One region of the Anoxybacillus sp. PDR2 genome, then DNA from elsewhere that is predicted to be linked to it. Evidence: a T-box and tRNA genes for the amino acid it is inferred to sense, from the RefSeq annotation. Region 1 holds a T-box; the other holds one or more tRNA genes.
The links. A T-box is a leader RNA that pairs with one kind of tRNA and senses whether it is charged. The one in region 1 lies ahead of serS (serine--tRNA ligase), so its partner is inferred to be a tRNA-Ser.
Positions count from the first base shown of each region.

Region 1 (5,556 bases):
TGTTCTTGATACAGTACGAAAAATCCGCGAACAGTATCCGAAGCTAAATATTATTGCAGGAAATGTGGCTACGGCAGAAGCGACAAGAGATTTAATTGAGGCTGGGGCTAATATTATCAAAGTGGGAATTGGACCAGGTTCGATCTGTACGACGCGCGTTGTTGCTGGTGTAGGAGTGCCACAAATCACAGCTATTTATGATTGTGCGACAGAGGCGCGCAAATACGGTGTTCCAATTATTGCAGATGGCGGAATTAAGTATTCAGGCGATATTGTGAAGGCTCTAGCAGCTGGCGCTCATGCCGTAATGCTTGGAAGCCTTTTAGCTGGGGTAACAGAAAGCCCTGGAGAAACCGAAATTTATCAAGGCCGTCGTTTTAAAGTGTACCGTGGAATGGGATCTGTTTCAGCGATGGAAAAAGGAAGTAAGGACCGCTACTTCCAAGAAGATAATAAAAAATTTGTTCCGGAAGGAATCGAAGGCCGTGTGCCTTATAAAGGACCGCTTGCCGATACGATTTATCAACTTGTCGGTGGTTTAAGATCCGGAATGGGCTATTGTGGAACAAAAAATCTAGAAGAATTGCGCGAGAAGTCACAATTTATTCGCATGACAGGTGCAGGATTGCGGGAAAGCCATCCGCATGATGTACAAATCACAAAAGAAGCTCCAAACTATTCCATTTCATAATGATTTGCCTGTTGATGTAACATTAGTAGTTTTTTCAGTGTACAAGCTTTATATGAAAGTTATAGCGCGATTGGAAAGAAGCCGCTCCATTTTTTGACTGTCAGAGGCAAGTCATAGACTTGCCTTCGTCACGCCAAAGTGTGACAGAGAGACGAGCAACAAATGCATTTATCTGGAAGACGTTGTTGTTCGGCCACCTGACTGTCGAAATCAAATAGTCGCTTAGTCGAAGAAGAAGCGAAAATGTTAGCATGCCAAGTTGCATTTCGATCGCTTGAAGCGGAGGAAGGTTCCTCCGTCTATTTTTTTGTATAGGAGTATGTTACAATAACGTTTGTGTAAGGAGGGTGTAAAAGTGAAAAGAAAGAAAAGTATAATAATAGGATTAGTTTTAGTGTTCCTGCTAGCAACGGTTTTTCCATTGAATAAAAAAGTGGAGGCCGCACAGGATCCGATAAATATTGAAGCGGATGCGGCGATACTTGTTGATGCAGGATCAGGAAGAATTTTGTACCAAAAGAATATTGATACCGTTCTTGGAATCGCAAGTATGACAAAAATGATGACAGAATATTTGTTATTAGAAGCAGTGAAACAAAAACGTGTGAAATGGGATCAAGAATATACACCAAGTGATTATGTATACCGTCTGTCACAAGATCGCGATCTATCTAATGTTCCACTAAGAAAAGATGGAAAGTATACCGTTCGTGAGCTTTATGAGGCAATGGCGATCTATTCTGCTAATGCCGCTGCAGTTGCTATCGCTGAAATTGTAGGCGGTTCAGAGGAAAACTTCGTCAGAATGATGAATGAAAAAGCGAAAAAACTGGGGTTACAAGGTTATAAATTTGTCAATGCGACAGGACTAAGCAATCAAGATTTACAAGGATTTCATCCACAAGGAACAGAAGCAAGCGAAGAAAATGTTATGTCAGCTCGTGCTGTTGCTACGTTAGCTTACCATTTACTTAAAGAGTATCCTGAAGTGTTAGAAACCTCGAGCATAACGAAAAAAACATTTAGAGAAGGCACAGACGACCAAATTAAAATGGACAATTGGAACTGGATGCTGCCAGGTCTTGTTTATGGCTATGAGGGAGTAGACGGATTGAAAACAGGATATACAGATTTTGCTGGCTACTGCTTTACAGGAACGGCGGAGAAAAACGGTGTTCGCTTTATTACGGTTGTTATGAATGCAAAAAGCAATGGCAAATCGACCATTAATGCTCGATTCGAGCAAACGAGAAAGCTATTGGATTATGCGTTCAGCAACTATTCATTAAAAGAACTTTATCCAGCAGGGTATCAACAAAAAGGTGACGCTACTCTGCCTGTAACGAAGGGAAAGGAAAAATCAGTAGCTGTTGTCACGAAAAAAACCCTTTCTCTTGTCATAAAAAATGGGGAAGACAAAAACTATAAGCCAGTATATGTGTTTGACAAGAAAAAGCTCAATAAAGATGGAGAGTTAACAGCACCGATCAAAAAAGGCGAAAAAGTTGGATACATGACGGTGCGGTATACGGGAGCTAATGATGATGATTATTTGACACCAAATGGGAAAAGTGCCGTACAGGTAGATGTTGTAGCTAAACAAAGCGTGGAAAAAGCAAATGGATTTGTATTGATGATGAGAGGAATCGGCGGTTTATTCAGCGATATTTGGACAAGTGTGACAAAGACGGTCAAAGGCTGGTTGTAAAAAGCTTCCTCCTCAAGCAGGAGGAGCTTTTTACTTTTTTTATTGTGATTTTTAAAAAAATTGAGGTAAAATAAGAAAATGTAATTAAATTATTTCTTATCGCTTTTCTTTCTTTTTTCATGAAAAAATACGACTACATGAGGTTATTAGGAGGAATCACAAGTGGCTATTACAGGTACAGAGCGTGTCAAACGCGGAATGGCGGAAATGCAAAAAGGCGGCGTTATTATGGATGTGGTAAATGCTGAACAAGCAAAAATCGCAGAAGCTGCTGGAGCTGTAGCGGTTATGGCATTGGAGCGCGTGCCAGCTGATATCCGGGCTGCAGGCGGTGTTGCTCGTATGGCAGATCCAACTGTAGTGGAAGAAGTAATGAAAGCTGTTTCCATTCCGGTAATGGCGAAAGCGCGTATTGGTCATTATGTGGAGGCAAGAGTTCTTGAAGCGTTAGGGGTAGACTATATTGATGAAAGTGAAGTTTTGACTCCTGCTGATGAAGAATTCCATATTGATAAACGCCAATTTACCGTACCATTTGTGTGCGGATGTCGAGATTTAGGGGAGGCAGCTCGTCGGATTGCTGAAGGCGCATCGATGCTGCGGACAAAAGGAGAGCCGGGAACAGGAAATATTGTTGAAGCTGTCCGCCATATGCGCAAAGTGAATGCTCAAGTGCGTAAAGTTGTGAGCATGAGTGAAGATGAGTTGATGACAGAAGCAAAAAATCTCGGCGCTCCGTTTGAAGTGCTGCTTGAGATTAAACGATTAGGCCGGTTACCTGTAGTTAATTTCGCAGCGGGTGGAGTAGCGACTCCTGCGGATGCTGCTTTAATGATGTACTTAGGAGCAGATGGCGTATTTGTAGGGTCTGGTATTTTCAAATCAGAGAATCCGGAGAAATATGCGCGTGCGATTGTTGAAGCAACGACTCATTACGAAGACTATGAACTAATTGCTCATCTTTCTAAAGGGTTAGGCGGGGCGATGAGAGGAATCGATATTTCGTCGTTATTACCTGAACAACGCATGCAAGAACGCGGCTGGTAATCAAGGGAGAAGGTTAAGATGATAAAAATTGGTGTTTTAGGTTTGCAAGGAGCTGTCCGAGAGCACGTTCAGTCGATTGAATCGTGTGGAGCTGAAGCGGCTGTCATCAAAAAAATGGAGCAGGTTCAAGAAATCGATGGTCTTATTATTCCAGGTGGCGAGAGTACGACGATGCGTCGGCTAATGGATCAATACGGTTTTATAATGCCGTTAAAGGAGTTTGCTGCACAAGGTAAACCCATCTTTGGAACGTGCGCAGGCTTGATTATGTTAGCTAAACGTATTGTTGGATATGATGAACCACATCTTGGTTTAATGGATATTACTGTTGAACGGAATTCATTTGGCCGTCAGCGGGAAAGCTTTGAAGCGGAACTGTCAATTACTGGAGTCGCTGATGATTTTGTTGGTGTCTTTATTCGTGCACCACATATTGTTGAAGTTGGAGAAGAGGTAGAAATTTTAGCAAAGCACGAGGGACGAATAGTCGCTGCGAGACAGGGACAATTTTTAGGATGCTCTTTCCATCCAGAATTAACAGAAGATCATCGAATGACACAGTATTTTATAAATATGGTTAAAGAATCGATGGAATAAAACCATTGCATCTTGCCGAACCTTGTAGTACATTATTTTTATTAAAAGTGAATGAGCGTTAAAGTGATGAAAGGAAATAGTAGCAGGAATGTTTCTCTTCAGAGAATCGGTGGGTGGTGCGAACCGATGGGAAACGCTTGTGAATCCATCCTTGAGCGAAATGCCGAACGCTTGAACGCAAGTAAGCATTTCCGGTGTCAAGCCGTTACCAATTTGAGTGGAAGACATTTTGTCTTCAATTAGGGTGGCAACGCGGGTTACTCTCGTCCCTTGGTTTAATAAGGGGACGAGAGTTTTTTATTTTAGGAATAAAAAAGGAGGAACAAGAGATGTTAGATTTGAAATTTTTGCGCACGAATTTAGCGGAAGTGAAAGAAAAGCTGAAACATCGTGGTGAAGATTTAACGGATTTTACTCGTTTTGAAGAGCTTGATCAGAAGCGGAGGGAGCTCATTGCTAAAGCAGAGGAGCTAAAAAGTAAACGGAACGAGGTATCTCAACAAATCGCTATTTTAAAGCGGGAAAAGCAGGATGCTGATCATTTGATCACTGAAATGCGTGAAGTTGGCGATCGCATTAAAGTGTTGGATCATGAATTGCGACAAGTCGAAGAGACGTTAGAGATGTTATTGCTTTCGATTCCGAATATTCCACATGAATCTGTGCCGATCGGGGAATCTGAAGAGGATAATGTGGAAATCCGCAAATGGGGAGAACCTCGTGCGTTTTCATTTGAAGCGAAGCCACATTGGGAAATTGCTGATCAGCTTGGCATTTTGGATTTTGAGCGTGCAGCGAAAGTGACAGGAAGCCGATTTGTATTTTATAAAGGATTAGGTGCTCGGTTAGAGCGAGCGCTTATTAGTTTCATGCTTGATCTGCATGTAGAAGAGCATGGATATGAAGAAGTGCTCCCTCCATATATTGTAAATCGTTCTAGCATGACAGGAACAGGTCAATTGCCCAAATTTGAAGAGGATGCGTTTCGAATTGAAAGCGAGGATTATTTTTTAATTCCTACGGCAGAAGTGCCTGTGACTAATCTGCACCGCGACGAAATTTTATCAGCAGAAGACTTGCCGCTCAACTATGTGGCATATAGTGCATGCTTCCGTTCAGAGGCCGGTTCAGCTGGCCGCGATACAAGAGGACTAATTCGCCAGCATCAATTTAACAAAGTGGAGCTTGTGAAATTTGTGAAGCCTGAGGACTCTTATGCGGAGCTAGAAAAATTAACGAGCCATGCTGAGAAGGTGCTTCAGTTGCTAGAACTGCCTTATCGTGTGATGAGCATGTGCACAGGTGATTTAGGATTTACAGCGGCTAAAAAATATGATATCGAAGTTTGGCTCCCAAGCTACGGCACTTACCGAGAAATTTCTTCTTGCAGCAACTTCGAGTCATTCCAAGCGCGCCGTGCTAATATTCGTTTTCGCCGAGATCCAAAAGCGAAACCTGAACACGTTCATACGCTTAATGGATCTGGTTTAGCTATTGGCCGGACAGTGGCTGC
Region 1 covers NZ_CP047158.1:19,325-24,880, forward strand. Annotated here, with positions in the region: gene guaB (IMP dehydrogenase) at 1-691, shown strand, start outside; gene GRQ40_RS00090 (serine hydrolase) at 1,092-2,399, shown strand; gene pdxS (pyridoxal 5'-phosphate synthase lyase subunit PdxS) at 2,562-3,446, shown strand; gene pdxT (pyridoxal 5'-phosphate synthase glutaminase subunit PdxT) at 3,465-4,043, shown strand; T-box leader at 4,101-4,317, shown strand; gene serS (serine--tRNA ligase) at 4,373-5,556, shown strand, end outside.

Region 2 (5,556 bases), 640 kb from region 1:
GCATTGTGCTTCTTCGAATGTCTTGAAGAGGAAGAGGCAGTAGAAAAATACGAATAATGATTCGTTAGTTTTTGTGTTTATCCACTATTCCGCAATAGCTCAGCGGTAGAGCAACCGGCTGTTAACCGGTAGGTCGTAGGTTCGAATCCTACTTGCGGAGCCATTTTGGAGAGCTGTCCGAGTGGTCGAAGGAGCACGATTGGAAATCGTGTAGACGTTAACAGCGTCTCAAGGGTTCGAATCCCTTGCTCTCCGCCACTATTTCATGTAATGGCCCGTTGGTCAAGTGGTTAAGACACCGCCCTTTCACGGCGGTAACACGGGTTCGAATCCCGTACGGGTCACTTTTAGGAGGATTAGCTCAGCTGGGAGAGCACTTGCCTTACAAGCAAGGGGTCGGCGGTTCGATCCCGTCATCCTCCACCATACATAATATTGATTGAAAAAAATATAATTTTGTCATCGCGGGGTGGAGCAGCCTGGTAGCTCGTCGGGCTCATAACCCGAAGGTCGCAGGTTCAAATCCTGCCCCCGCAACCAAATAAAACGGTTGGTCCCGTAGTGTAGTGGTTAACATGCCTGCCTGTCACGCAGGAGATCGCGGGTTCGAGTCCCGTCGGGACCGCCATAAAATATGTATGGCTCGGTAGCTCAGTCGGTAGAGCAAAGGACTGAAAATCCTTGTGTCGGCGGTTCGATTCCGTCCCGAGCCACCATTTATTTTATCCAACGCATCTTATGAATGCCGGCTTAGCTCAATTGGTAGAGACGAGCGGAGCATCGGTGAAATGACTGCGAGTTGCCTCGACGCATTGGACATCTTGAAATGTCTTGAAGAGGAAGAGGCACAGAACATGTGCTTTTATGGTTAGTTCTATAGATAAAGCCGGCTTAGCTCAATTGGTAGAGCAACTGACTTGTAATCAGTAGGTTGCGGGTTCAAGTCCTGCAGCCGGCATCGATTTATTAAAGTAATGGCGGCTATGGCGAAGTGGTTAACGCACCAGATTGTGGCTCTGGCATTCGTGGGTTCGATTCCCACTAGTCGCCCCATACATATTATCCCAAGACATTTGTGATAAAAGATTTGATAATTGCGCGGATGTAGTTTAATGGTAAAACCTCAGCCACGAGCGATACATCATTGAATAGGCGACGAGTTGCCTCGACGCACAAAGCATCTTAGAATGAACTGGTAGAGGAAGAGGCATGGTATATCGGGATACTAGAAATTTGTAATAAAAAATTTGATAATTATGCGGGTGTAGTTTAGTGGTAAAACCTCAGCCTTCCAAGCTGATGTCGTGGGTTCGATTCCCATCACCCGCTTGTATACGGGCCTATAGCTCAGCTGGTTAGAGCGCACGCCTGATAAGCGTGAGGTCGGTGGTTCAAGTCCACTTAGGCCCATCTTTCTTTTTGTAAAGCGTTTCTTTGCATAAAGTTTGGTGACATGTGTTGCCCATCTATAGGTGTTCTGTGAATTTCTTCTATAACATTGGTCAGTTAGCTTTTGTTTTCATCTACTATTCCGCAATCGCTCAGCGACGAGCATTTCTCCTCTGAGCAAACAGCGAGTTGCCTCGACGCATTGTGCTTCTTCGAATGTCTTGAAGAGGAAGAGGCAGTAGAAAAATACGAATAATGATTCGTTAGTTTTTGTGTTTATCCACTATTCCGCAATAGCTCAGCGGTAGAGCAACCGGCTGTTAACCGGTAGGTCGTAGGTTCGAATCCTACTTGCGGAGCCATTGGAGAAGTACCCAAGTGGCTGAAGGGGACGGTTTGCTAAACCGTTAGGTCGCGTTTTTGCGGCGCGCGGGTTCAAATCCCGCCTTCTCCGCCACTGCTGAATGCAAGGCCCGTTGGTCAAGTGGTTAAGACACCGCCCTTTCACGGCGGTAACACGGGTTCGAATCCCGTACGGGTCATAAGTAAAAAGCACTGTGCTAAAGCATAGTGTTTTTTACTTTATATAAAATCATTTAAAGATAAAACGAGTGTCATCTTCAAAACACACGGGAGAAGAGATGATGCTCGATCACCGACCGTGGAAAAACGGTATAACTCTATTATGTTAACATAATAAGTTACATCATACGCCTCAAAAATATTCGTTCCTCCAATTATTTAGAAAGAAAAATTTATAAAAAAACTTGATCTATATAATATTGTGCATTTCTGTTTTTGATTATTCCGAATTTTTAACTTGACAAAATGTCAAATGTAAATGAATAATAAATACAAAGAAAGGCCGACCATAAAAACAGAAAGGTCGGCATAATTTTTCTACTCATGTTCATATTCCCTAAACTCAAAATGATTCGTTAGGGCTACTCGGCTTTTTTGGTGCTTTGTTTTTTTGGCGAAGAAATTTTTCTCCGTACTCTCCATGATCATGAAAGTAAGCATGTTCAATTTGAATCGTGGAATGTTTAATTCTATATTTCCTTTCCAGCATTTCATTAATGGCTAAAATAACACAGAATGGCTGAATGTGTTCATTGATAAATACGTGAGCAGTTAAGGAATAATGGTCGGAAGAAATCGCCCAAATGTGCATGTCATGTACATCTTCTACCCCTTTAATACCGCTAATGTCAGAGCGTATTTGCTCAAGATCAAACTGCGATGGAACAGAATCCATAAGAATAAAGTACGATTCGCGGATGATTTTTGCTCCTCCTGTAAAAATAATTCCTCCTATAATCATACTAATCAATGGATCTATTAAGGCAAATTCCGTGAAATAGATGATAATAGCTGAAGCGATAACTCCGATTGAACTCAAAAGATCGCCGATAAAATGCCATAAAGCGCTTTTCACATTTAAATTTTCCTCTTCTTTTGTGCTTCTGCTAAGGACGATTGTTAAGATAAGATTAACGATCAGCCCAATTGTAGCAATTGTAAGCATCAGCTGAAAATGAACAGGCTCAGGATGAATGAACCGTCGAATTCCTTCGATAAAGATGCCAATAGCGATCATTGCAAGTGCCAATCCGTTTAAAAAGGAAGCAATAATCTCAAATCGCAAATATCCAAACGTAAATGTTTTATTGGGCTGCCGCGATGCGAGATACAGAGCAACCATACTCAAAATGAGCGCCAGCACATCTGAGGCCATATGAGCTGAATCAGAAAGAAGTGCAAGCGAATTAGATAAAACTCCGCCAATGACTTCAACAAGGGCAAAAAACAGCGTTAGGGAAAGGGTAATCCATAATGTTCGTTTTGATTTGTTTTGTTCTTTGACATGAGGCAGGTGATGATAGTCAGAGTAACTCATAATACACCTCTTTTTTAGAATAATTATCATTAGATATTTATTATAAATTATATGCCGTAAACAAGCAATTTGCAAATCATAGCTTTGTACCATTTTTGAAAGCTTCTTATTTTAATCTTTTGTTCATAATATAGCCGCTTGTTCTCCGAGAGTGGCAAATGCCTTATTGTGTCCATCCTATAAGAGAAAGGGCATATAGCTGGAAATTGCGCGAGATAAGGGAATGTTTATCAGTCAATCATAATAAATATAGCTTGAAGATTGAGCAAAGCGACTCTAGAAAAGAATATGACGAATGTGTGCACAGAGGTTTGTAGCCTATCTTTCATCACATAAACGCGTGGCAAAGCAACAAATTGTTCGCGAATCTAATGGTTTAGCCTGAAAAATAATATTGTTTGGACATCCAATGATTGAACAAGCAAAAGCAGGGGAAAAAGAGAATCCCTTCATCCTCTTTTTGTATGAAATTTCCTGGTGAGAATTGTCACAAAATATAAACACATTTTATCAAGGAATTTATAAATCAATGTCGAATCTAAATAAATACTAATGGATAAGCCAATAAGTGAAGCAGTGTATGGCGTTGGACAATGGAAAAAAGAAGATGTTGGTTCAGAAGAAAAAACAAACTGCTTCATCTTTCATTTAACATGGAGCAATTAGGATCGTAATGAAATATTGGCAAAATAAAAAAATTATAGTGAAAGGATGAGATGCTCGTTGATAGCAACAAATCCCACAGATTTTGAGGTTCATTTGTTTCATGAAGGAAGCTTATATAAAAGCTATAAAATGTTTGGCGCTCATATCGTAAGAAATGAAGGGGTGGTTGGAACAAGATTTAGTGTATGGGCTCCTCATGCGCGTGCTGTGCGACTTGTAGGGAGCTTTAACAACTGGAACGGGAAAGATCACCCACTTACCAAAATAAACGATCAAGGCGTATGGACCATATTTATCCCTGAAAATTTAGAGGGACACTTATATAAATATGAAATTTTTACGGAAAATGAGCAAGTACTCCTTAAAGCGGATCCATATGCATTTTATTCCGAACTCCGTCCTCGTACGGCCTCTATTGTATATTCATTAGATGGATATCATTGGAATGATAAAGCGTGGCAGCGAAAGAAACGCCGCAAACCAGCTTACGATCAACCGTTATTCATTTATGAAGTTCATTTAGGTTCGTGGAAAAAGAAGGAAGATGGAAGCTTTTACTCCTATCAAGAGCTAGCAGAAGAACTAATCCCTTATGTAGTGCAAAATGGGTTTACTCACATTGAACTGCTTCCCTTAATTGAGCATCCGCTCGATCGCTCATGGGGATATCAAGGAACAGGATATTATTCCGCTACAAGCCGCTATGGAACTCCACATGATTTCATGTTTTTTATTGATCAGTGCCATCAAGCTGGAATAGGAGTGATTTTAGACTGGGTCCCTGGTCATTTTTGTAAAGATGCACATGGCCTATACATGTTTGATGGAGCCCCAACATATGAATATGTCAATATACAGGATCGTGAGAATCCGGTGTGGGGAACAGCCAATTTTGATCTAGGGAAGCCTGAGGTTCGAAGCTTTCTCATCTCGAATGCATTATTTTGGATGGAGTATTTCCATATTGACGGCTTTCGCGTTGATGCAGTAGCTAATATGCTTTATTGGCCCAACAGTCATGTCCTTCATAAAAACCCCTACGCCGTGGAATTTTTGCAGAAACTAAATGAAGCTGTCTTTTCCTATGATCCTTCATTGTTAATGATTGCTGAAGATTCTACAGATTGGCCGAAGGTGACTGCGCCGACTTATGAAGGAGGCTTAGGGTTTAATTATAAATGGAATATGGGCTGGATGAACGACATTCTGACCTATATGGAGGCGGCTCCCGAACATCGTAAATATCTGCATCATAAAGTTACTTTTTCTTTGCTATACGCATACTCAGAAAATTTTATTTTGCCATTTTCACATGATGAGGTAGTGCACGGAAAAAAATCATTATTAAATAAAATGCCTGGCGAATATGAGCAGAAATTTGCGCAACTGCGATTATTATATGGGTATTTAGCTACTCATCCAGGAAAAAAATTATTGTTTATGGGAGGGGAATTCGGTCAATTTGATGAATGGAAGGATTTGGATCAACTTGATTGGATGTTATTTGATTTTGAGATGCATAGAAAAATGAGTGTGTATGTGAAAGACTTAATAAAGTTTTACAAACGTCATAAGCCTCTTTATGAGCTGGATCATTCGCC
Region 2 covers NZ_CP047158.1:3,166,085-3,171,640, reverse strand. Annotated here, with positions in the region: tRNA gene GRQ40_RS15270 (tRNA-Asn) at 89-163, shown strand; tRNA gene GRQ40_RS15265 (tRNA-Ser) at 168-258, shown strand; tRNA gene GRQ40_RS15260 (tRNA-Glu) at 273-344, shown strand; tRNA gene GRQ40_RS15255 (tRNA-Val) at 351-426, shown strand; tRNA gene GRQ40_RS15250 (tRNA-Met) at 464-540, shown strand; tRNA gene GRQ40_RS15245 (tRNA-Asp) at 553-628, shown strand; tRNA gene GRQ40_RS15240 (tRNA-Phe) at 641-716, shown strand; tRNA gene GRQ40_RS15235 (tRNA-Thr) at 886-958, shown strand; tRNA gene GRQ40_RS15230 (tRNA-His) at 978-1,053, shown strand; tRNA gene GRQ40_RS15225 (tRNA-Gly) at 1,259-1,329, shown strand; tRNA gene GRQ40_RS15220 (tRNA-Ile) at 1,337-1,410, shown strand; tRNA gene GRQ40_RS15215 (tRNA-Asn) at 1,677-1,751, shown strand; tRNA gene GRQ40_RS15210 (tRNA-Ser) at 1,754-1,846, shown strand; tRNA gene GRQ40_RS15205 (tRNA-Glu) at 1,860-1,931, shown strand; gene GRQ40_RS15200 (cation diffusion facilitator family transporter) at 2,315-3,289, opposite strand; gene glgB (1,4-alpha-glucan branching enzyme) at 4,001-5,556, shown strand, end outside.
Region 2: it encodes a tRNA-Ser, which carries the amino acid that the T-box ahead of serS (serine--tRNA ligase) is inferred to sense. The anticodon was not compared.